DNA from 2 places in the Stenotrophomonas sp. 05N423 genome. Region 1 is predicted to be linked to the other one. Evidence: riboswitches for the same ligand, from Rfam matches in the RefSeq annotation. Region 1 holds a riboswitch; the other holds the start of a gene.
The links. A riboswitch is a leader RNA that binds a small molecule or an ion and turns the genes downstream of it on or off. The one in region 1 is predicted to bind cobalamin.
Positions count from the first base shown of each region.

Region 1 (9,943 bases):
ATGCAGGGCCTCGCGCATGACCGTGGGCGAGGCGCCGATGCGCCCGCCGAGATGCCGGCCATCGGCATCCATCAGGTCGATGGTCAGCGCCGTGCCCACGCCGACCACCAGCACCGGCCGTTGCGCGGCGGCCGCGGCGAGCAGGGCCAGGAAGCGGTCGACACCCAGTTTCTCCGGTCGTGCATAGGCGATGGTGACGCCCGCGCATGCCGGCAGGGTCCGCGCCACCTGCACGCGCGCGAAGCGGGCATGCAGCAGTTCCATCACCGTCGTGGTCAATGCCGGCGCCGCGACGCTGGCCACCCAGGCGGTATCGCCGCGCGGCAAGGCTTCCAGGGCGGTCGCGGTCATGGCCTCGGCACCATGCGCCCACGCCTGCACGCTGCCGGCGGCGGTACCTTCGAGCGGCGCGAACTTGAAACGCGAATTGCCCAGGTCGAACAGCCAGTCGCTCATTGCACCCTCACGCTGACTTCTCCGGCATGGAAATGGCGTTCGCCGCCGTCGATGGCGATGCGCAACGCGCCATCCTCAGCCAGGCCAAGCGCGGTGCCTTCATGCAGGGCACCCGCTTCCTCCACGCGCACCAGCCGGCCGGCCAGCACGTCCATCGCCGCGTAGCGTGGCAGGAACGGCGCCAGTCCCTGCTGCTCGAACTGGTCCAATGCCGGCAGCAGATGCGACAGCAGCGTGGCAACCACCTGGTTGCGGGATACCGGTGCACCGGCCAGCGTGTCCAGATCCATCCAGGGCTGGGTGATGTCGGCGGCAATGCCGACGGGCATGCGCACGTTCAAGCCGAGCCCGATCACCGCGCGCGCGGGGCCGGCGAACTCGCCGCCACCTTCCACCAGCAGGCCGCCCAGCTTGCGGCCGTCGACCAGCACGTCGTTGGGCCATTTCAGCCCCGCCTCTGCGAAGCCCAGCGCATGCAGCGCTTCGCCTACCGCCACGCCCGCGGCCAGGCTCAGCCCGCCCATGCGCGACAGGCCGCCGGCAAAGGCCCGCGACACGGACAGATAGATGTTGGCGGCCAGCGGCGAGGCCCATTGCCTGCCGCGGCGGCCGCGGCCGCCGGTCTGGCGCTCGGCCAGCAGGACGTCGACGCCGCGCAAAGGCGCGCTGCGCCGCAGCAATTCGCTGTTGGTCGAGCCGACCGTCCAGCCGATTTCCAGCGCCGCGAGCGAAGCCGCCACATCGGGCACCAGCTGCCCCAGGATGCGGGCACGATCCAGTAGTTCCAGCGGCTGGGCCAGCCGGTAGCCATCGCCTGCACGGCCCTCGATGGCCACGCCGGCCGCCCGCAACCCCTGGATCCGCTTCCAGATGGCGGCCCGGGTCTGGCCAAGTCCACGCGCCAGGGCGTCGCCGGAAAAGGCGCCCTCGCCCAGCTTGGCCAGCAATTCACGGTCGTCCACGACGAATCTTCTGATCGCAACAGATCGGCCGATTATGCGTGAAGGCGCCCGGGCCGCCCATGGGCCCTTCCTGTCCCGCTGGAAAAGCAGGCTAGAATCGGGAGCTCAACCGCCCCCGGATGTCGACGATGCGCCGTACCGCCCATTGCCTGATCCTGCTGCTGGCCCCCGTGGCCGCGCATGCCGCGGAGGCTATCGACACCCCGGCCCGCAATGGCTGCACCTATGCGCCGGGCGAAGTGGAACGCGTGGCGGTTCCCGCCGCGTCGGTGAACCTGGCCAACGCCGCTCCCCCGTCCCAGCCCAAGCACGCCATACCGGCGCCGCAACAGGCCGGCGGCGGCGGCGACGAGGAGATCATTCCGCGGCTGCGCGCACCGAAGTGGCACCGGCTCCTGCCCGGTATGTTCCGCTGATCCAGTCGTTGCTGCGCCGCTGGCGGCGCAAACCCCCTTCCGTGGAAGAAGCGCTCTGGCAGGACACCTGCCAAGCATGCCCGTGGCTGCACGCCCTGGACGCCGCCCGCCAGGAACGGCTGCGCGGGCTGGCGGCGCATTTCCTGCAACGCAAGACCATCACCCCGGTGGCCGGGCTGGAACTGGACGAAGGCCAGCGCCTGCTGCTGGCCGCGCTGTGCTGCCTGCCGCTGCTGGAATTCGGGCTGGAAGGCCTGCATGGCTGGTCCGAACTGGTGGTTTATCCGGATGCGTTCCGGGTGCGCCGCAACCACATGGACGCTGCCGGCGTACTGCACGAATGGGACGACGAGCTGATCGGCGAGGCCTGGGACAGCGGCCCGCTGCTGCTGTCGTGGGCCGATGTGCAGGCCGACATCGCCGACCCGCAGTCGGGGTTCTGCGTGGCCGTGCACGAAATGGCGCACAAGATCGATGTACTGGACGGCGCGCTCGACGGCACGCCGCCGCTGCCGCGCGACTGGCAACGGCAATGGGCCGGCGATTTCCAGCGCAGCTACGACGCCTTCTGCACGCAGGTGGACGCCGGCCGCGACACGGCGATCGATCCCTACGCGGCCGAAGCACCGGAGGAGTTCTTCGCCGTTACCACCGAATACCACTTCTCCGCCCCGCAGCTGCTGGAACGGGAAATGCCGGAGGTGGCCGCACACCTGCGCCGTTTCTACGGGCCTTCGCCGTTCGCCGCGCGGCCGCCAGAACGCCCGTAGGAGCGGCTTCAGTCGCGAACGGCGGCATTGGCGGCAGAACCCATTGGTGGCTGAAGCCGCTCCTGCGGGCTTTCGGCCGGTCGCCGGATCACAACCCCGGCGGCAAGGTCACTTCAAAACGCGCGCCGCCCAGTTCCGGCGACCGCTTGACCTGCAGTTCCCCGCGATAGTCCTTGATCAGGTCCTGCACGATCGACAGGCCGATGCCATGGCCCTGCACGCGCTCGTCGCCACGCACGCCACGCTGCAGCACCTTTGCGATGTTTTCCTCGGCGATGCCGGGGCCGTCGTCGTCCACCGCCAGCACCAGACCTGCGCGCCGCCCCGGTGCGCAGGGAATCGAGCGCGCGGTCAACAGCACGCGGCGCCTGGCCCATTTGAAGGCGTTTTCCAGCAGGTTCCCCATCAGCTCCTGCAGGTCGCCCGGCTCGCCGTAGAAGTTGACGCCCGGCTCCAGTTCGAACTCGCACAGCACGCCCTTGCTGGCGTAGATCTTCTCCAGCCCCGGCACGATGTCTTCGGCAGTGGCCTCGATCGGCACCGGTGCGGAGAACAGCTTGTGGCCGGACGAAGCCGCGCGCGCCAGCTGATAGGAAACCAGGTTGTTCATGCGCTGCAGCTGCACGTCCAGTTCCTCGCGCAGCGCGCCGTCGCCGGCACCGCTGTCCAGCTGCGTGCGCAGCACCGCGATCGGCGTCTTCAGGCTGTGCGCGAGATCGGCCAGGGTATTGCGCTGTCGCTCGAGGTTCTCGCGTTCGCTCTCGATGAAGGCATTGATGCTGTCGGTCAGCGGTTCCAGCTCGCGCGGGTGCATCTCGCTCATGCGCTCGCGCTCGCCGCGCTGCACGCGGGTCAGCTCGTTGATCACGCGCTTGAGCGGGCGCAGGCTCCACTGCAGCACCAGGGTCTGCAGCAGCAACAGGATCAGGCCGGTGACGCCCAGCCAGAACCACACCGCGCTGCGGAACACGCGCAGCTGCTTGCCCAGCGCGCGCGAATCCTCGAGCACGTAGATGGTGTAAGGGAATTCGGTCTCGGGCGTGCCGTCGCCGCCCCATACCAGGCCCATGCCGTAGCGGTAGACCTCGCCGGGCGTCCCGTCGATCTGGGTGATCGGCAGCGGACCCTCGAAGGTTTCCTCGCGCGGCTCGAGCATGCGCGCGCTGACGTCGGGCAGGATCGGCCCCTCGGCGGACATGGAGTTGCCGGAATGGCCCGGCATCACCACCTGCAGGTACAGGCCGCTGCCGGGCACGTCGAAGCGCGGATCCGGCGGCTGTTCGCGGATGTAGAGCGAGCGGTCGCGGGTGAAATCGATGCCGGCCGCGTAGGAGGTGGCGTAATTCTTCAGCCGCTCGGAGAGATTGGCGCGGGCGGTACCGGCGAAAGCGGCGTCCAGCGCGTAGCCGGCCAGGGCGAGGAAGGCCACCAGGCCCACCGAGGCGGCCAGCAGCTGGCGCGCCTGCAACGAACGCGGCCGCCAGCGCCGGAAAAACCACAGACGGCCGTAGATCATGCCCGTACCGCGCGCGGCGGATCAGCCCTCGTTGCGCGGAATGGCGAAGCGGTAACCGCGTCCGCGCACGGTCTCGATCGGCTTGAGCTCGCCGTCCGGGTCCAGCTTCTTGCGCAGGCGGCCGATGAACACTTCCAGCACATTGGAATCGCGGTCGAAGTCCTGCTGGTAGATGTGCTCGGTCAGGTCGGCCTTGGAGACCAGTTCGCCGGCATGCATCATCAGGTACTCGAGCACCTTGTACTCGTAGCTGGTCAGGTCGACATTGCTGCCGGCCACGCTGACCGTCTGCGCGGCCAGGTCCAGCGCGACCGGTCCGCACTCCAGCGTCGGCTTGGACCAGCCGGCGGCGCGGCGCAGCAGCGCGTTGACGCGGGCCAGCAGCTCTTCGACATGGAACGGCTTGACCAGGTAGTCGTCGGCGCCCTGCTTCAGGCCCTCGACCTTGTCCTGCCAGCTCGAACGCGCGGTCAGGATAAGCACCGGGAACTTCTTGCCTTCGTCGCGCAGCGCCTTGATCAGTTCCATGCCCGACATCTTGGGCAGGCCCAGATCGATGATGCCGACATCGAACGGCACCTCGCGGCCCATGTACAGACCTTCCTCGCCGTCCTGCGCGGCATCGACGGCAAAGCCTTCGCGCTTCAGCCGGGCTGCCAGGGTCTCGCGCAGCGGGGCTTCGTCTTCGACCAGAAGGATACGCATGAACTCTCCCTAGTTGCTTGGCCGGCGGTCACCGGCATGTGTAAGCGGATTGCGGGACAACTATCGCTGTTCAGGAGTTATCGCCGCGTGGTGGCTGCTCGACCTGGCGCGGCCCCCGGGGCGCCCGTGGCGACGGCGGCGCGTCGTCCATGTAGCGCACCCGGCCGCGGTCGTCCATGTACTTGACCCGGTTGATGTCGCGGCCGTCGTAAGGCACGCGCTCGGCGCCGAGGATGCGGCCGCCGGTCTCGCGCTGGACGCGCCGCACGGCATCGGACAGCGAGCCGGCGTTGTCGCGCATGCGCGGACGCGTTTCCCGCTCGCCACCGCGCATCTGCTCCTGCCGGCTGTCCTGCCGACCATCCTGCGCCCAGGCCTTCGCCATCGGCGTGCCGGCCGCGAAGGCGGCAGCGGCGGCGAGGACAAGAATGTGACGCGGAACCGGAAGCATGGGGGTGATCCTATCGGACTGCGGCGGATCGTTCAAAATCCGTGAAACAAGGGTCCACGGGAATTTTCACGAGACTCACGAAATCGAGGCAAATTCTTGATTTTTAGGGGTGAATCCGATCTGAACTCTCCCCGCCCGCCGCCCGCTTCGTTCAGCTATATGAGCAAAATGAATACGTACCGAGGCCTCAGGCCGCCACCCGCGCCGCCTGCTCGCGGGTGACCTGCACGGCCTGCTCGACCAGCGACCAGTCGGCTCCGGGCCGATGGGCGCCCTCGCTGAGCACCTTGCGGAAGGCGCGGCCACCCGGCTGGCCGTGGTACAGCCCGAGCAGGTGGCGGGTGATGTGTTTGAGCGCCAGTCCGCCCTGCAGCCGGGACTCGACGTAGGGGCGCATCTGCTCGAGCAGGTCCTCGCGGCTGCGAAGCGGTGCGCCGGTCTGCGCCGCTTCGAGCAGATGCAGGACATACGGGTCGTGGTAGGCCGCCCGGCCCAGCATCACCCCGTCCACGTGCGCCAGCTGCGCCTGCGCCGCCTCGACCGTGGCCAGGCCGCCGTTGAGCACCACCGGCAGGGCCGGGCGTTCGGCCTTGAGCCGCCAGGCCCAGTCGTAGCGCAGCGGCGGGATCTCGCGGTTCTCCTTGGGCGACAGGCCCTTCAGCCACGCATTGCGCGCGTGCACGACGACCATGGCCGCACCGGCCTGCACCTGGCGGTCCACGAAAGCGGCGAAGGCGCCGTAGTCGTTGTCCTCGTCCACGCCCAGCCGGCACTTCACTGTGACCGGGATATCCACCACCGCGGTCATCGCCGCCACGCACTCGCCCACCAGTTCCGGCTCGCGCATCAGGCAGGCGCCGAAACGGCCGGCCAGCACGCGGTCTGAGGGGCAACCGCAGTTGAGGTTGACCTCGTCATAGCCCCAGTCGGCGGCAATGCGCGCGGCCTGCGCCAGCAGTGCCGGATCGCTGCCGCCGAGCTGCAGCGCGAGCGGATGCTCGCCAGCGTCGAAATCGAGCAGCCGCTGGCGGTCGCCATGGATCACCGCATTGGCGTGCACCATCTCGGTATAGAGCCGTGCGCCGGGCGCAAGGATCCGGTGGAACGCCCGGCAATGGGTGTCCGTCCAGTCCATCATCGGCGCGACGGACAGGCGCAGGGAGGCGGCATAGCGCGGATCGTGGTTCGGCTGCAAAACGGATTCTTCCGGGTGTGGCGTCGGCTTCACCTGCGGCCTGTGGCGGCTGCGCAGGGATGCCAAGGGTAAACGAAGCGCCTGAACGGGGCCGCTCCCCGGGGCCGGCCATGACCGGGCGACGCCGGCGCGGGGCGGGCGCTGCGGATGGATGCGGCAAGGCGCACGCCGCCAGGCCGGGCGAGAATACGCCCATGAACGCCTACCTCCTGCTTGCCTGCGCCATCGTCCTGGAAGTCGTCGCCACCTCCCTGCTCAAGGCCTCCGACGGCATGAGCCGTCTGTGGCCGACGCTGGGCGCACTGGCCGGCTATGGCCTGTGCTTCTGGCTGCTGTCGATGGTGATGAAGTCGGTGCCGACCGGCATCGCCTACGCGATCTGGTCCGGGGTGGGCATCGTGCTGATCTCGCTGATCGGTCTGGTCGTGTTCCGGCAGAAGCTCGACCTGCCGGCGCTGGTCGGCATCGCGCTGATCTGCGCCGGCGTGGTGGTGATCAATGTGTTCTCGCGCACGACCGCGCACTGAGCCACGGCGTCCTCCTTGCGCTTTCTGGATCCATGCCGCGGCGGCGCTTGACCGCCGCCGCGCGCCTGCCTATCGTGTGCGCGCCGAAGGTATCCATCGCTTTATTCGGATGAAGGGATGGAATTAAACGGGAATCCGGTGAAGCGCGCCCGCAAGGCCCGCCATTCCGGAGCTGCCCCGCAGCGGTGAATGGAAACGACCGCCGTCATCGAGCACTGGGCCAAGGCCCGGGAAGCGACGGCCACTAGGCGGACGCAACCGCGTCCATGTCCATCAGCCCGAATACCGGCCTGGGCCGGGAGGCACGTCGCCTCCTGTTTCGACCTGGCGTCTCCGCGGGGAGGCGGCCGGAACCGTCCGCACGTCCGTGCGGCGGCGCCGCCTGCCTTTGCCCTGGAGCCCGGTTCGCCCGCGGGGGCGAAGGTCGCTGGCGGGGTGGCTGGCCGATCCGACAGGGATCAGCACGACATCGCGCGGTTCCTTCGTTCCTCAATGCCCAAGCAATGAGGAGTGCCATGACAACCGTTACCAACCTGGGGTTTCCCCGCATCGGCGCACGCCGCGAACTCAAGCGCGCGCTGGAAAGCCACTGGCGCGGCGAGAGCGATGCCGCGCAGCTGCAGGCCACCGCCGCGGAGCTGCGCGTGCGCCATTGGAAGCTGCAATGCGAGTCCGGCGTTGACCTGCCGCCGAGCAACGACTTTTCGCTGTACGACCATGTGCTCGACACCGCGTTCCTGTTCGACGCCATTCCCGCCCGCTACCGCGCCCTCGCCGACCGCGAGCCGCTGGCCGCGTACTTCGCGATGGCGCGCGGCCTGCAGCAGCCGGGCATCGACGTGCCTGCGCTGGAAATGACCAAGTGGTTCGACACCAACTACCACTACCTGGTGCCGGAACTGCAGGCCGGCCAGGGCTTCGCGCTGCGCGGCGACAAGCCGTTGGCCGAATACCGCGAGGCGAAGGCGCTGGGCATCCAGACCCGCCCGGTGCTGCTGGGGCCGGTGAGTTTCCTGCTGCTGTCCAAGACCATCGACGGCAGCGATCCGCTGGCCCTGCTCGATGCCCTGCTGCCGGTCTACGCGCAATTGCTTGAAGCCTTGAAGGCCGAAGGCGCGCAGTGGGTGCAGCTGGACGAACCCGCGCTGGTGCAGGACCTGGACGATGCCGCCCGCGCCGCATTCAAGCAAGCCTATGCCCGCCTGGCCGATGGCCCGCGCCCGGACATCCTGCTGGCCACCTACTTCGGCGCACTCGAGGACAACCTCGCCCTGGCCACGTCGCTGCCGGTGCAGGGCCTGCACGTGGACCTGGTGCGCGCGCCCGAACAACTCGATGCCGTCCTGCGCGCACTGCCGGCCAGCCGCGTGCTGTCGCTGGGCCTGATAGACGGCCGCAACATCTGGCGCAACCCGCTGGACAACGCGCTGATCCTCGCCCGCTATGCCCACGGCCACCGGGGTGGCGAGCGGCTGTGGCTGGCACCTTCGTGCTCGCTGCTGCACTGCCCGGTCGACCTGTCGCTGGAGAAGAAGCTCGATGCCGAACTGTGCGGCTGGCTGGCGTTCTCGCGGCAGAAGCTGGAGGAACTGCGGCGGCTTGCCGATGCGCTGGATGGCCGCGAGGGCGCCGAAGCGGCACTGGCGCCCGCCCGCGAAGCCATCGAATCGCGGCGCCGCTCGCCGCGCGTGCACAACGCCGCAGTCAAGGCGCGCGTGGCCGCGCTTACCGCCGCCGATGCCGCCCGCGCCACGCCGCATGCGCAACGTCTGCCGCTGCAGGCGACGGCGCTGCGCCTGCCGCCCTTCCCCACCACCACCATCGGCTCGTTCCCGCAGACACAGGAAGTGCGCGAGGCCCGCGCCCGCAACAAATCGGGCAAGCTCTCCGACGCCGACTACGAGGCCTTCCTCGCCGCGCAGACCGAGCAGTGTGTCCGCGTGCAGGAGCAGATCGGCCTGGATGTTCTGGTGCATGGCGAGTTCGAGCGCAACGACATGGTCGAGTACTTCGGCGAACAGCTCGACGGCTTCGCCTTCACCGGCAATGGCTGGGTGCAGAGCTATGGCTCGCGCTGCGTGAAGCCGCCGGTCATCTATGGCGACGTCAGCCGCCCCGCGCCGATGACGGTGCGCTGGTCGCAGTACGCGCAATCGCTGACCGGGCGGCCGATGAAGGGCATGCTCACCGGCCCGGTGACGGTGCTGCAGTGGTCGTTCGTGCGCGACGACCAGGAGCGTGCGCAGACCTGCCGGCAGATCGCGCTCGCGCTGCGCGACGAAGTCAACGATCTGGAAGCGGCCGGCATCGCCGCCATCCAGATCGACGAGCCGGCGCTGCGCGAGGGCCTGCCATTGCGCCAGGCGCAGCGGCAGCGATATCTGGACTGGGCCGTGGAGGCGTTCCGCATCGCCGCCAGCGGCGTGGCCGACGCCACCCAGATCCATACCCACATGTGCTACGCGCAGTTCAACGACATCATCGACTCGGTGGCGGCGCTGGACGCGGACGTGATCTCGATCGAGACCTCGCGCTCGCGCATGGAACTGCTCGATGCGTTCGCGCGCTTCGACTATCCCAACCAGGTCGGGCCGGGCGTGTACGACATCCACTCCCCGCGTGTGCCCGACCGCGCCGAGATGGTCGAACTGCTGCGCAAAGCCATCGAGGTGCTGCCGGCGGAAAAACTGTGGGTGAACCCGGACTGCGGCCTGAAGACCCGCGCCTGGCCGGAGACGCGCGCCGCGCTGGAGGCGATGGTGGAAGCGGCGCAGGTGCTGCGCGGCGAGTTCGCCGCTGCCTGAGCAATGCCACGGAGGCCCGGTGCCGGGCCTCCGCGGTCAATTGACGGCCAACCCGGGCAGTTCCACCGACACCACGCCTTCGATGCGGCCCAGCTGTTCCGCCTTGGCCAGCATCTGCTCGCGCGGCAGTGGCGGGTCGCA
Region 1 is NZ_JBFTMV010000007.1:7,010-16,952, forward strand. It holds gene AC1DGW_RS11855 (type III pantothenate kinase) at 1-456, opposite strand, end outside; gene birA (bifunctional biotin--[acetyl-CoA-carboxylase] ligase/biotin operon repressor BirA) at 453-1,418, opposite strand; gene AC1DGW_RS11865 (hypothetical protein) at 1,547-1,834, shown strand; gene AC1DGW_RS11870 (M90 family metallopeptidase) at 1,801-2,604, shown strand; gene AC1DGW_RS11875 (ATP-binding protein) at 2,693-4,120, opposite strand; gene AC1DGW_RS11880 (response regulator transcription factor) at 4,142-4,825, opposite strand; gene AC1DGW_RS11885 (PepSY domain-containing protein) at 4,896-5,276, opposite strand; gene dusA (tRNA dihydrouridine(20/20a) synthase DusA) at 5,464-6,471, opposite strand; gene AC1DGW_RS11895 (SMR family transporter) at 6,666-6,998, shown strand; cobalamin riboswitch at 7,069-7,306, shown strand; gene metE (5-methyltetrahydropteroyltriglutamate--homocysteine S-methyltransferase) at 7,514-9,802, shown strand; gene AC1DGW_RS11905 (MgtC/SapB family protein) at 9,839-9,943, opposite strand, start outside.

Region 2 (9,943 bases), on a different contig from region 1:
GTCGACGTTGCTCGCCATGCGCAAGATCATCCACATCGACATGGACGCGTTCTACGCGTCGGTCGAGCAGCGGGACGATCCGGCGTTGCGCGGCAAGCCGGTGGTGGTGGCCTGGCGCGGGAACCGCTCGGTGGTATGCGCGGCGTCCTACGAGGCGCGCAGGTTCGGCGTGCGCTCGGCGATGCCGGCGGTGCGCGCCGAGCGGCTGTGCCCGGATGCCGTGTTCGTGCCGCCGGATTTCGCCCGCTACAAGGCCGTGTCGCGGCAGATCCGCGAAATCTTCCTGCAGCACACGCCACTGGTGGAACCGCTGTCGCTGGACGAGGCCTACCTGGATGTGACCGAGTCGCCGGCCTGCGACGGCATCGCCACCGAGATCGCGCGCACCATCCGCGCGCAGATCCGCGAGACGACCTCGCTCACCGCTTCGGCCGGGATCGCGCCGAACAAGTTCCTGGCCAAGATCGCCTCGGACTGGCGCAAGCCGGACGGCCAGTTCGTGGTGCCGCCTGCGCGGGTGGAACAGTTCCTGACGCCGCTGCCGGTAAGCCGCGTGCCTGGCGTGGGCAAGGTGATGGAAGGCCGCCTGGCGGCGCTGGGCATTGCCACCGTCGGCGACCTGCGCGGCCTGCCGCTGGAGCAGCTGGAGGCGCTGTTCGGCACATTCGGGCAGCGCCTGTACCGGCGGGCGCGCGGCATCGACGAACGCCCGGTCGAGCCGGACCAGCCGGTACAGTCGATTTCCTCCGAGGACACCTTCAGTGAGGACCTGCGGCTGGGCGAGTTCGACGAACTGATCGCCCAACTGGCCGCGAGGACCTGGCGCGCTACCGGGCGCACCGAACGCATCGGCCACACCGTGGTGCTCAAGTTGAAGACCGCGCAGTTCCGCATCCTCACCCGCAGCTTCACGCCCGATGCGCCGCCGGCCTCGGAAGAGGAACTGCGCGACATCGCGCTGGCCCTCTGCCAGCGTGTCCAGCTGCCGGCGGAGACGCGCTACCGGCTGGTGGGCGTGGGCCTGTCCGGCTTCCGCGACCGCGAGGATTCGGCAGTGCAGGGCGATCTGTTCCGCGACGCAGCCACCGACTGACGCGCTTCCGCGCCCGGCTACAATCGTCGGCTTCCTGTCATGGAGTGGATGCGTGGGCATCGCAGCGCTGGTATTCGACCTGGACGGCACGCTGGTGGACAGCGCCGATGACATCGCCGAAGCGGTCAACCGTACGCTGGACGACCTCGCACTACCGCGCGTATCCGAAGCGACGGTACGCAGCTGGATCGGGGAAGGCGTGCGCCGGCTGGTGACCACCGCATTGGCGCATGCCGGCAGCGCGCGCCCGCTGGACGGGGTGATGCCCGCCTTCATGTGCCACTACCGCGACTGTCTGCTGCGCAGCCCGCGCCTGTACGAGGGCGTGGCCGAAGCGCTGCAGCAGCTGCAGGCGCACGGCCTGCCGATGGCGATCTGCACCAACAAGCCATCGGCGCTGGTGCCGCCGCTGCTCGAGCATCTGGGCATCGCCGGGTACTTCGCGCACATCATCGGCGGCGACACGCTGCCGCAGCGCAAGCCGGCCGCCGAGCCGCTGCTGCATGCGGCCCGGCTGCTGGAACAGGCGCCGGCGCATTGCCTGATGGTCGGCGATTCGGCGACTGACCTAGGTGCGGCGAGTGCGGCCGGCATGCCCATCGTGCTGGTGCGTTATGGCTACCCGCGTGATCTCGACCTGGAAGCGGCCGGTGCGCTGGCAGTGATCGACGATCTGCGACAACTGGTCGCATGCGTATGAGTGCAACCGCCTCCTTCATTTGATGATAACGATTCTCGTTTGATGTAAAGTGCGCTGCATCCATGGCGACGCCATCCCGCGCGTCACGCCATCGCTGAAACGTCGCACCTCGAGCCGTCGCCAGAGGTCTATCCCCTGTCGAGAGGCTTTCCATGATCCGTGATCCCCGATCGCGGCTGGCGCTGCGCGCCCAGCCGTTCCCCCGTCATCCGCTTGCCGCCGCGCTGATGCTGTCGCTGTTGGCGATGGGCCCGGCCGTCGCCGACGAAGCGCCGGACGCCACCAACATCGACACCGTGCATGTCACCGCCGAGCAGATCGCGAGGCAGGCGCTGGGCACGTCGGTGATCACTGCGGTGGACCTGGAACGCATGCCGCCGGCCAACGACCTGTCCGAGGTCATCCGCCGCATGCCGGGCATCAATCTCACCGGCAACACGGCCTCCGGCGCCTACGGCAATTTCCGCCAGATCGACATCCGCGGCATGGGCCCGGAGAACACCCTGATCCTGGTCGATGGACGACCGGTCAGCGCGCGCGATTCAGTACGCATGGGCCGCAGCGGCGAGCGCAACAGCCGCGGCGACAGCAACTGGGTGCCGGCCGAGGCGGTGGAACGCATCGAAGTGCTGCGCGGTCCTGCCGCGGCGCGTTACGGCTCCGGCGCGTCCGGTGGCGTGGTCAACATCATCACCAAGCGGCCCACCGGCGACCTGGCCGGCTCGGTCACCCTGTATGGCAGCGTCCCGGAACATGGCGACGAGGGCGGCAGCAAACGCGCCGGCTTCCAGTTGTCCGGTCCGCTGGGCGAGCGTCTCTCGTTCCGGCTGTACGGCAACGCGGGCAAGACCGATGCCGACTCGCTGTACCTCAACAAGGATTTCGCCACTGGCGTAACCCCGCCCGCCGGGCGCGAGGGTGTGCGCAACCGCGACATCAGCGGCCTGCTGCGCTACGACATCAACGACGCGCATGTGCTGGAACTGGATGCCAGTGTCAGCCGCCAGGGCAACCTCTATTCCGGTGAGCGCGGTGTCGCCGGCGACGGCTTCCAGCGCCTGAACGACCTGTACGGCGCTGAGACCAACGTCATGCTGCGGCGCGCGTTCGGGTTGACCCATCGCGGCAGCTACGACTGGGGCACGTCGCGCCTCAGTGCGGCCTACGACCACACCGGCAACACCCGCTTGAACGAAGGTCTGGCCGGCGGCCCGGAAGGGTCGATCAACGAAGGCGCGACCTTCTCCACCTCGGACCTGGCCTCCACCCGCGTCGATGGCGAGATCAACCTGCCGCTGGCCTGGGGCGGCATCGAACAGGTCGCCACGCTCGGCTTCGAGTACCGCGACGTGCGCCTGGACGACCCGTATTCGATGACGCAGAGCCCGGGCAGCGGCGGCGGCATCCCCGGCGTGGGTGAAGGCCGCTTGGGGCGGAGCGACCAGCAGTTCGCCGCGCTCCATGCCGAGGACAACCTGTACCTGGGCGAGCGCTGGACCGTCACCCCGGGCCTGCGCTTCGACCATCACTCGCAGTTCGGCAACAACTGGAGTCCCAGCCTCAACGTGCAGTTCAAGCTCGCCGAAGACTGGGCGCTCAAGGGCGGCATCGCGCGCGCGTTCAAGGCGCCCAACCTGTACCAGGCCAATCCGAACTACCTGTATTACACCCGCGGCAACGGCTGCCCGGTGCTCAGCCCGAACATGGGGTCGGGCTGCTATGTGATGGGCAATGCCGACCTCGACCCGGAAACCAGCGTCAACAAGGAGATCGGCATCGAGTGGGCGCCGGATGGCGGCTGGCACGCGTCGTTGACCTATTTCCACAACGACTACAAGGACAAGATCGTCGCCGGCCAGGAGCGCATCGGCCTGACCAACGATACGAAGGGCCAGGTGTTCCAGTGGAGCAATGCGCCGCGGGCCATCATCCGCGGCATGGAAGGCAATCTGAGGGTGCCGCTGCTGGCGGGAGGCGATGTGCTGTCGTGGAACAGCAACGTCACCTGGATGATCGAGAACAAGGACAGGAACAGTGGTCAGCCGCTGTCGATCATCCCGCGCTATACCGTCAATACCTTCCTGGACTGGCAGCCCGGCGAACGCTGGTCGTTCCTGCTGGCCGGCACTTTCTACGGTCGCCAGGAAGCGGCCACGCAGTCCAGCACCACGGGCGCGCCGTTGCCGCCGGATACGCGCGAGGCCTACGACCTGTGGAGCCTCAGCGGGCAGTACCGGATCACCCCGGATGTGCGGCTGGGTGCGGGCGTGGCCAATCTGTTCGACAAGCGCCTGTTCCGCGAAGGCACCACCAGTACCAGCGCCACCGGTGCGGGCGCGGCGACCTACAACGAACCCGGACGCAGCTTCTGGGTGAACCTGACGGTCGGCTTCTGATGGGGAATACGGTTCGGACAACCGGCTGGACCGCGCGGCTGGCGCCGTTTCTCATCGCGTTGCTGGTCGCTTTGCCGGCAGGGGCACAGCCCGATCCCGGTGCGCGCGTCGGCCAGACCGTGGCTGACGCGCGCCTGCGCGGGTACCGCTTCGAGCGGCTTTCCATCGCCTCGGCCGACGGCCAGCGTCACTACCGCGTGCATCTGGCGGTGCCGACGGGCGCCACGCCGGCGCACGGTTTCCCGGTGGCCTGCATGCTCGACGGCAATGCGGTGCTGATGGCGTTGGAGGCGCCACTGCTGGAGCGGTTGGCAGCCAGTGCGCGTCCGCCGGCGCTGGTCCTCATCGCCCACGACAACGACCTGCGCATCGATGGCCCGGCGCGCACGCTGGACTACACGCCGCGGCGTGGCGAAGGCGGGGGCGAGGAGTTCGATGCGAGCGGCAACGGCCGCCGCAGCGGGGGCGCCGACGCGTTCCTCGCGCTGATCGTCGAACGGATCATGCCGGCGGTGCGGCAGCGCGTCGCCATCGACGAGGGCAGGCGGATGCTGTGGGGCCATTCCTATGGCGGGCTGTTCGCGCTGCACGCGCTCGCCACGCGCCCGGATGCCTTCACTGATTACGTGGCGGTCGATCCGTCGCTGTGGTGGGGCGAAGGTTTCATCGTCGATGAGCTGGAGCGCGCCGCGCCGCGGCATCCTGCCGTGTCGGCACGGCTGTGGTTGATGCGGGGCGCACCGGTGGATTCCCGCAGTGGCGACAAGGCGGGCCCGGGCGGGCGCGGTGCGGGCAATGCCGAGGCCGGCAGGCGGCTGGATGAGGCAGTCGCCGACACGCCCGGCATGGAGGTGCGGTACGTGCCCCTGCCCGGTCTGAGCCATGGGCAGACATTGGGTGCCGCCATCGCGCCGGCGCTCCAGGCGCTGGCGGTCGACGCATCGCCGTAGCGCCGGGCCTGCCCGACGGTGGCTCTGCCAGCGATGCCCACCGGAGCAGGCCCCGCTTCCCCAGGCAGGCCGTTGCCATGCCCTTGGCGCCGGGCTGTTCGAACACCTGTCCGATGGGGCCAATCCCGGCCGGTCCGGTTTGCAGCCAGGCGGGTCCTTCAACCCATGGCGTGCTGTTGCATGCCGGCATCCGCATGAAACACCAACGCCCCGGCATGGTGGCCGGGGCGTTGGTGGATCGCCTGTCGCTGGCTTTTCAGAGCGAGCGGTAGCGCAGGGTCAGCTGGTACTCGCGGCCGGGCTGGTTGTACCAGGCCACGGTTTCATATTCGCGGTCGAACACGTTGGCCGCCTTGGCCTGCAGGCTCCATGCCTCGTTGATGGCGTATTCCACGCGCAGGTCCACCGTGCCGTAGCCGGCCAGGCGCAGGCTGTTGGCGGTGTTGTCGAAACGATGGCCGGTGCCGGTGGCGGTCACGCCCACGCGCAGCGCGCCGAAGCCGCGGTCCACGTCGAGGCGGCCGCTGGTACGGGCGCGGCGCGGCAGCCAGTTGTCGTAGCTGGTCGCGCCGCTGGTGTGGTCGCGCGGATCGGTGAAGCTGGCCTGCGCATTGATGTCGAACCCGGCCAGCGACACGAAGCCGGTCAGCTCCGCGCCGCGGATGCGCGCCTTGGCGATGTTGTACGGCGTGTAGGTGCTGTCCAGCGCGATCAGCTGGTCGATGCGCGTTTCATAGGCGTTGAAGGTCCAGTTCCAGCCCTCGGCGTACTGTGCGATGCCGACGTTGACGCTCTTCGATTCTTCCGGCTTCAACGCCGGATTGCTCGACCACGGGTAGTACAGGTCGTTGAAGGTCGGGGCCTTGAAGCCGGTGCCGGCGCTGGCGGTCAGGCGCAGGCCGTTGCCGAAGGCGAAGCCGTAGCCGAGGCTGCCGGTGGTGTGGTTGCCGAACTGCTCGTTGTCGTCGTTGCGTACGCTGGCCTGCAGCGCATGCGCGCCGAACTGGCCCTGGTATTCGACGAACACGCCGGTGTTGTCGCGGCTGTCGATCGCATAGGCCGTGGTGCTGGTGACCTCGTCCTTCTGCCAGTCGGCGCCGGCGGTCAGCTGCTGGCCTTCGGCAAACAGGAAGTCGCCCTGAACACTGGCGGTGTCGCGGCGCGTGTCGAAGGTGGAGACGAAGCTGCGCTTGCCGGCCTGGACGAAGTAGCTGTCGGCCTGGTCGTTGTTGCGGCCGACCTGGGCGGACAGGCGGAACGCCTCGCTGGGCGTCCACAGCAGTTTGCCGCCATACACCTGCTGGTGGTTGTCGGCCTCGTTGCCGCTGTAGATGCTGCCGTCGTATTCGTTGCGGCTGCTGGCGTCGAGCACGTGGCCTTCCACGCTCAGGGTCTGCGCCAGCGCGTAGCCGCCGCGCACGTTGAGCGAGGTGTTGCGGTAGCCGTCGCGGTCGGGTTCATCGACGTAGCAGCCCTGGAACAGCATGGCCGAGCCATTGCAGGCGTTGATGCCGTCGGTCTCCTGCCAGGCGCCCTGCGCCGAGACCCAGCCACGTTCGCCGCGGTTGCTGAAACCGGCGCTGGCCTGGCGCAGGTTGTGGCTGCCGGCGGTCAGCGCCAGGTTCTGCTGCAGGCCCTTGCCGGCGCTGCGGGTGAAGATCTGGATCACGCCGCCGATCGCCTCCGAGCCATACAGGCTCGAACGCGGTCCGCGCACGATCTCCACGCGCTCGATCTGGTCGATGGGCAGGTCCTGCAGCGCCGGCATGCCGCTGGTGGCGGCGCCGATGCGCACGCCGTCGACCAGCACCAGCACCTGATTGGAGGCGGTGCCGCGCATGAACAGCGAAGTGAGCTTGCCGGTGCCGCCCTGGTTGGCGAAATCCAGGCCGGCGCGGCCGCGCAGCAGGTCCAGCACCGAGCCGGCCTGGCTGCGGTCGATCTGCTCGCGGTCGATCACCTGCACCGGCACCACGCTGTCGGCGATGGAGACCGGCGTGCGGGTGGCGGTGACCACGACATCGTCGAGCTCGGTGGGTGCCTGTTCGGCAGCGGCGACGCCCGGCAGCGCGAGCGCCAGGGCGAGGGAAAGGGTGTGGTACGGCAGTTTCATGGGAACTCCTGGATCCGCGCGCTCCCGCGCGGACGGACGGTGGGGGCTGCCAGGAGAAGGGAGTACGACGGAGCGCGCGCACGGCGTCACTGCCGCCGCCATGCCCTCCGCATCGCAACCAGTCGGCTTCCGGGCCGGTCTCCGGGCTCGCAGGCGAAGCGTGTCGACGCTTCCGTCCAGGCGCCTTCCCGTGCGGTGGATGCACAGTGGCGGTATGCCTGTCCTTGTCCTGCTTACCGTTGCGGGGGCAGCGCCGGAATGGCGCGTGCAGGGGCATCCCTGGCATGCGCGGCACCGGCTTCCCGTTTCAACCGGCCGGAGCAAGTCCGGCCGGTCACCCGAAAGTGCGCGCATTCTATGCCATCGCCCGCTCCGCCGCCCGCTCCGCCCGATGGCGGGCGGGCATCGCCGGATTGGCGCCCGGCACGGCACATCGTGGAAGCGGCCCGCGCCCTACAATGCGCGATTGCAACGCGGTATCGGAACACACGTGACAGAAGCATGGTTCACCCGGCCCTGCCCGGCGCCTTCGCAGGCGCACCGGCAGCACGCCATCGCCCGCCAGCGGCAACTGACCAAGCCGGAGGGCGCGCTGGGACGTCTGGAAACACTCGCCATCGAGCTGGCCGCCCTGCAGGGGCGTGAGCAGCCGCAGGCTGCGCGGGTGCCGGTGCTGGTGTTCGCCGGCGACCATGGCGTCGCCGCACAGGGCGTGTCGGCGTATCCGGCGGAGGTGACGGTGCAGATGCTGCGCAACTTCGCCGCCGGCGGTGCTGCCATCGCCGTGCTGTCGCGCGAACTGGGGTTGCCGCTGCATGTCTGGGATGTGGGCAGCCTGGCCGATAAGCCGGTGGCCGGCGTGACCTGCGACAAACCGCGGCGTGGTACCGACGATTTCAGCACCGGTCCGGCGATGACGCCGGCCGACCTCGATGCGGCCTTCGCCGCCGGCCGGCGCGCGGTGGAAACCGCTTGCGGCGACGGCGCGGACCTGCTGCTGCTTGGCGAGATGGGCATCGGCAACACCACCGCGGCCAGCGTACTGGCGGCGGCGCTCGGGCCATTGCCGCTGGTGGAGCTGGTCGGCGCCGGCACCGGCCTGGATGCGGCGCGCATCGCCCACAAGCAGGCCGTGACCGCACGTGCGCTGGCCCTGCATGGCGACGCGATCGCGGCCGCCACCGATCCCGGTCGTGAAGCCCTGCGCCGCGTCGGCGGGTTGGAGATCGCCGCACTGGCCGCGGCCATGATCGCCGCCGCCCAGCGCGGCGTGCCGGTGCTGGTGGACGGTTTCATCGTTTCGGCCGCGGCGCTGGCCGCGGTGCGCATCAATCCATCGCTGCGGCCATGGCTGCTGTTCTCGCACCGCTCGGCCGAGCGTGGCCATGCGCTCATACTCGGGAGCCTGCAGGCCGAACCGCTGCTGCAGCTGGATCTGCGCCTGGGCGAAGGTTCCGGTGCCGCGCTGGCGCTGCCGCTGCTGCGGCTGGCCTGCGCATTGCACAACGGCATGGCGACCTTCGCCGAAGCTGCTGTCGCCGAGCGGAGCGCCGCGCCATGATCCTGGACCTGATGCGCCATGCCTCCACCGGCCGCCAGGGCCATCTGGATGGCCGCACCGATCCGCCGTTGCTCGACGGCGCGATGGATGCGCTGCTGCGCTGTCATGGCGGCGGCCAGTGGAGCCGGGTGATCGCTTCGCCGCGGCGCCGCGCGCTGGATACCGCCACCGCGCTGGTCGCTGGCCGCGACCTGTTCTGCGAGATCCACCCGGATTGGGCCGAACTGGATTTCGGCGACTGGGACGGTCGCCATTACGACGAGATCCCTGCCGAGCTGCTGGCCGGGCTTTACGACGCACCGCACGCGGTGGTGCCGCCCAATGGCGAGAGCTGGCAGCAGTTCCAGTCGCGCATCGACGCGCAGCTGCAGCGACTGCTTGACGAGGACGAAGACGACGGTGCCGGGCCGGTGCTGGTGGTCAGCCACGCCGGCGTGCTGCGGCTGGCGGTGTCGCGAGCGTGCGGCATGCCACTGGCAGCCTTGTGGGCGATGCGCATCGACTACGGCACCCGCGTGCGCCTGCGCGTGGAGCGTGGCGAGGACGGCCAGTTGTGGGGCGAACTGCTGGAGCTGTGCCAGCCATGAGCGTGCGCCGGCTGATCCTGGCCATCCAGTTCCTGACCCGGCTGCCGACGCCGCAGGTGAAGGATTTCCGCGACGACGACCTGAGCCGCGCGGCGGTGTACTACCCGTTGGTCGGCGCGCTCATCGGCGTGCTGCTGGCTGTGCCGCTGTACCTGATCGCCGATCGTCCCTGGTTGGCCGGCGTGCTCACGCTGCTGCTGTGGGTATGGGCGACCGGTGCATTGCACCTGGACGGGCTGGGCGACGTGGCCGACGCTTTCGGGGCCGCGCACCGCGATCCGCAGCGCTTCCTCGAGGTGCTCAAGGATCCGCATATGGGCGTGTTCGGCGTGGTCACGCTGGTGATGCAGCTGCTGCTCAAGTTCGTGCTGCTGACCGAACTCGCCGCCGGTCCGCTGTGGTTCGGCATCGTACTGGTGCCGGCGTGGGCGCGTTGGGGCACGCTGTGGTGGAGCCGCCTGCTGCCTTCGCTGCATGGCGCGGGCATGGCCGAGCGCTTTTCCTGGCAGCTGAGCCTGCGCTCGATGTGGCTGTGGGCGCTGC
Region 2 is NZ_JBFTMV010000009.1:1,672-11,614, forward strand. It holds gene dinB (DNA polymerase IV) at 8-1,093, shown strand; gene gph (phosphoglycolate phosphatase) at 1,146-1,793, shown strand; gene AC1DGW_RS13625 (TonB-dependent siderophore receptor) at 1,946-4,189, shown strand; gene AC1DGW_RS13630 (alpha/beta hydrolase) at 4,189-5,139, shown strand; gene btuB (TonB-dependent vitamin B12 receptor) at 5,396-7,252, opposite strand; cobalamin riboswitch at 7,368-7,609, opposite strand; gene cobT (nicotinate-nucleotide--dimethylbenzimidazole phosphoribosyltransferase) at 7,743-8,813, shown strand; gene AC1DGW_RS13645 (histidine phosphatase family protein) at 8,810-9,400, shown strand; gene cobS (adenosylcobinamide-GDP ribazoletransferase) at 9,397-9,943, shown strand, end outside.
Region 2: it holds a riboswitch for cobalamin, as region 1 does, so the genes downstream of both, btuB (TonB-dependent vitamin B12 receptor) here and metE (5-methyltetrahydropteroyltriglutamate--homocysteine S-methyltransferase) in region 1, are expected to answer to the same signal.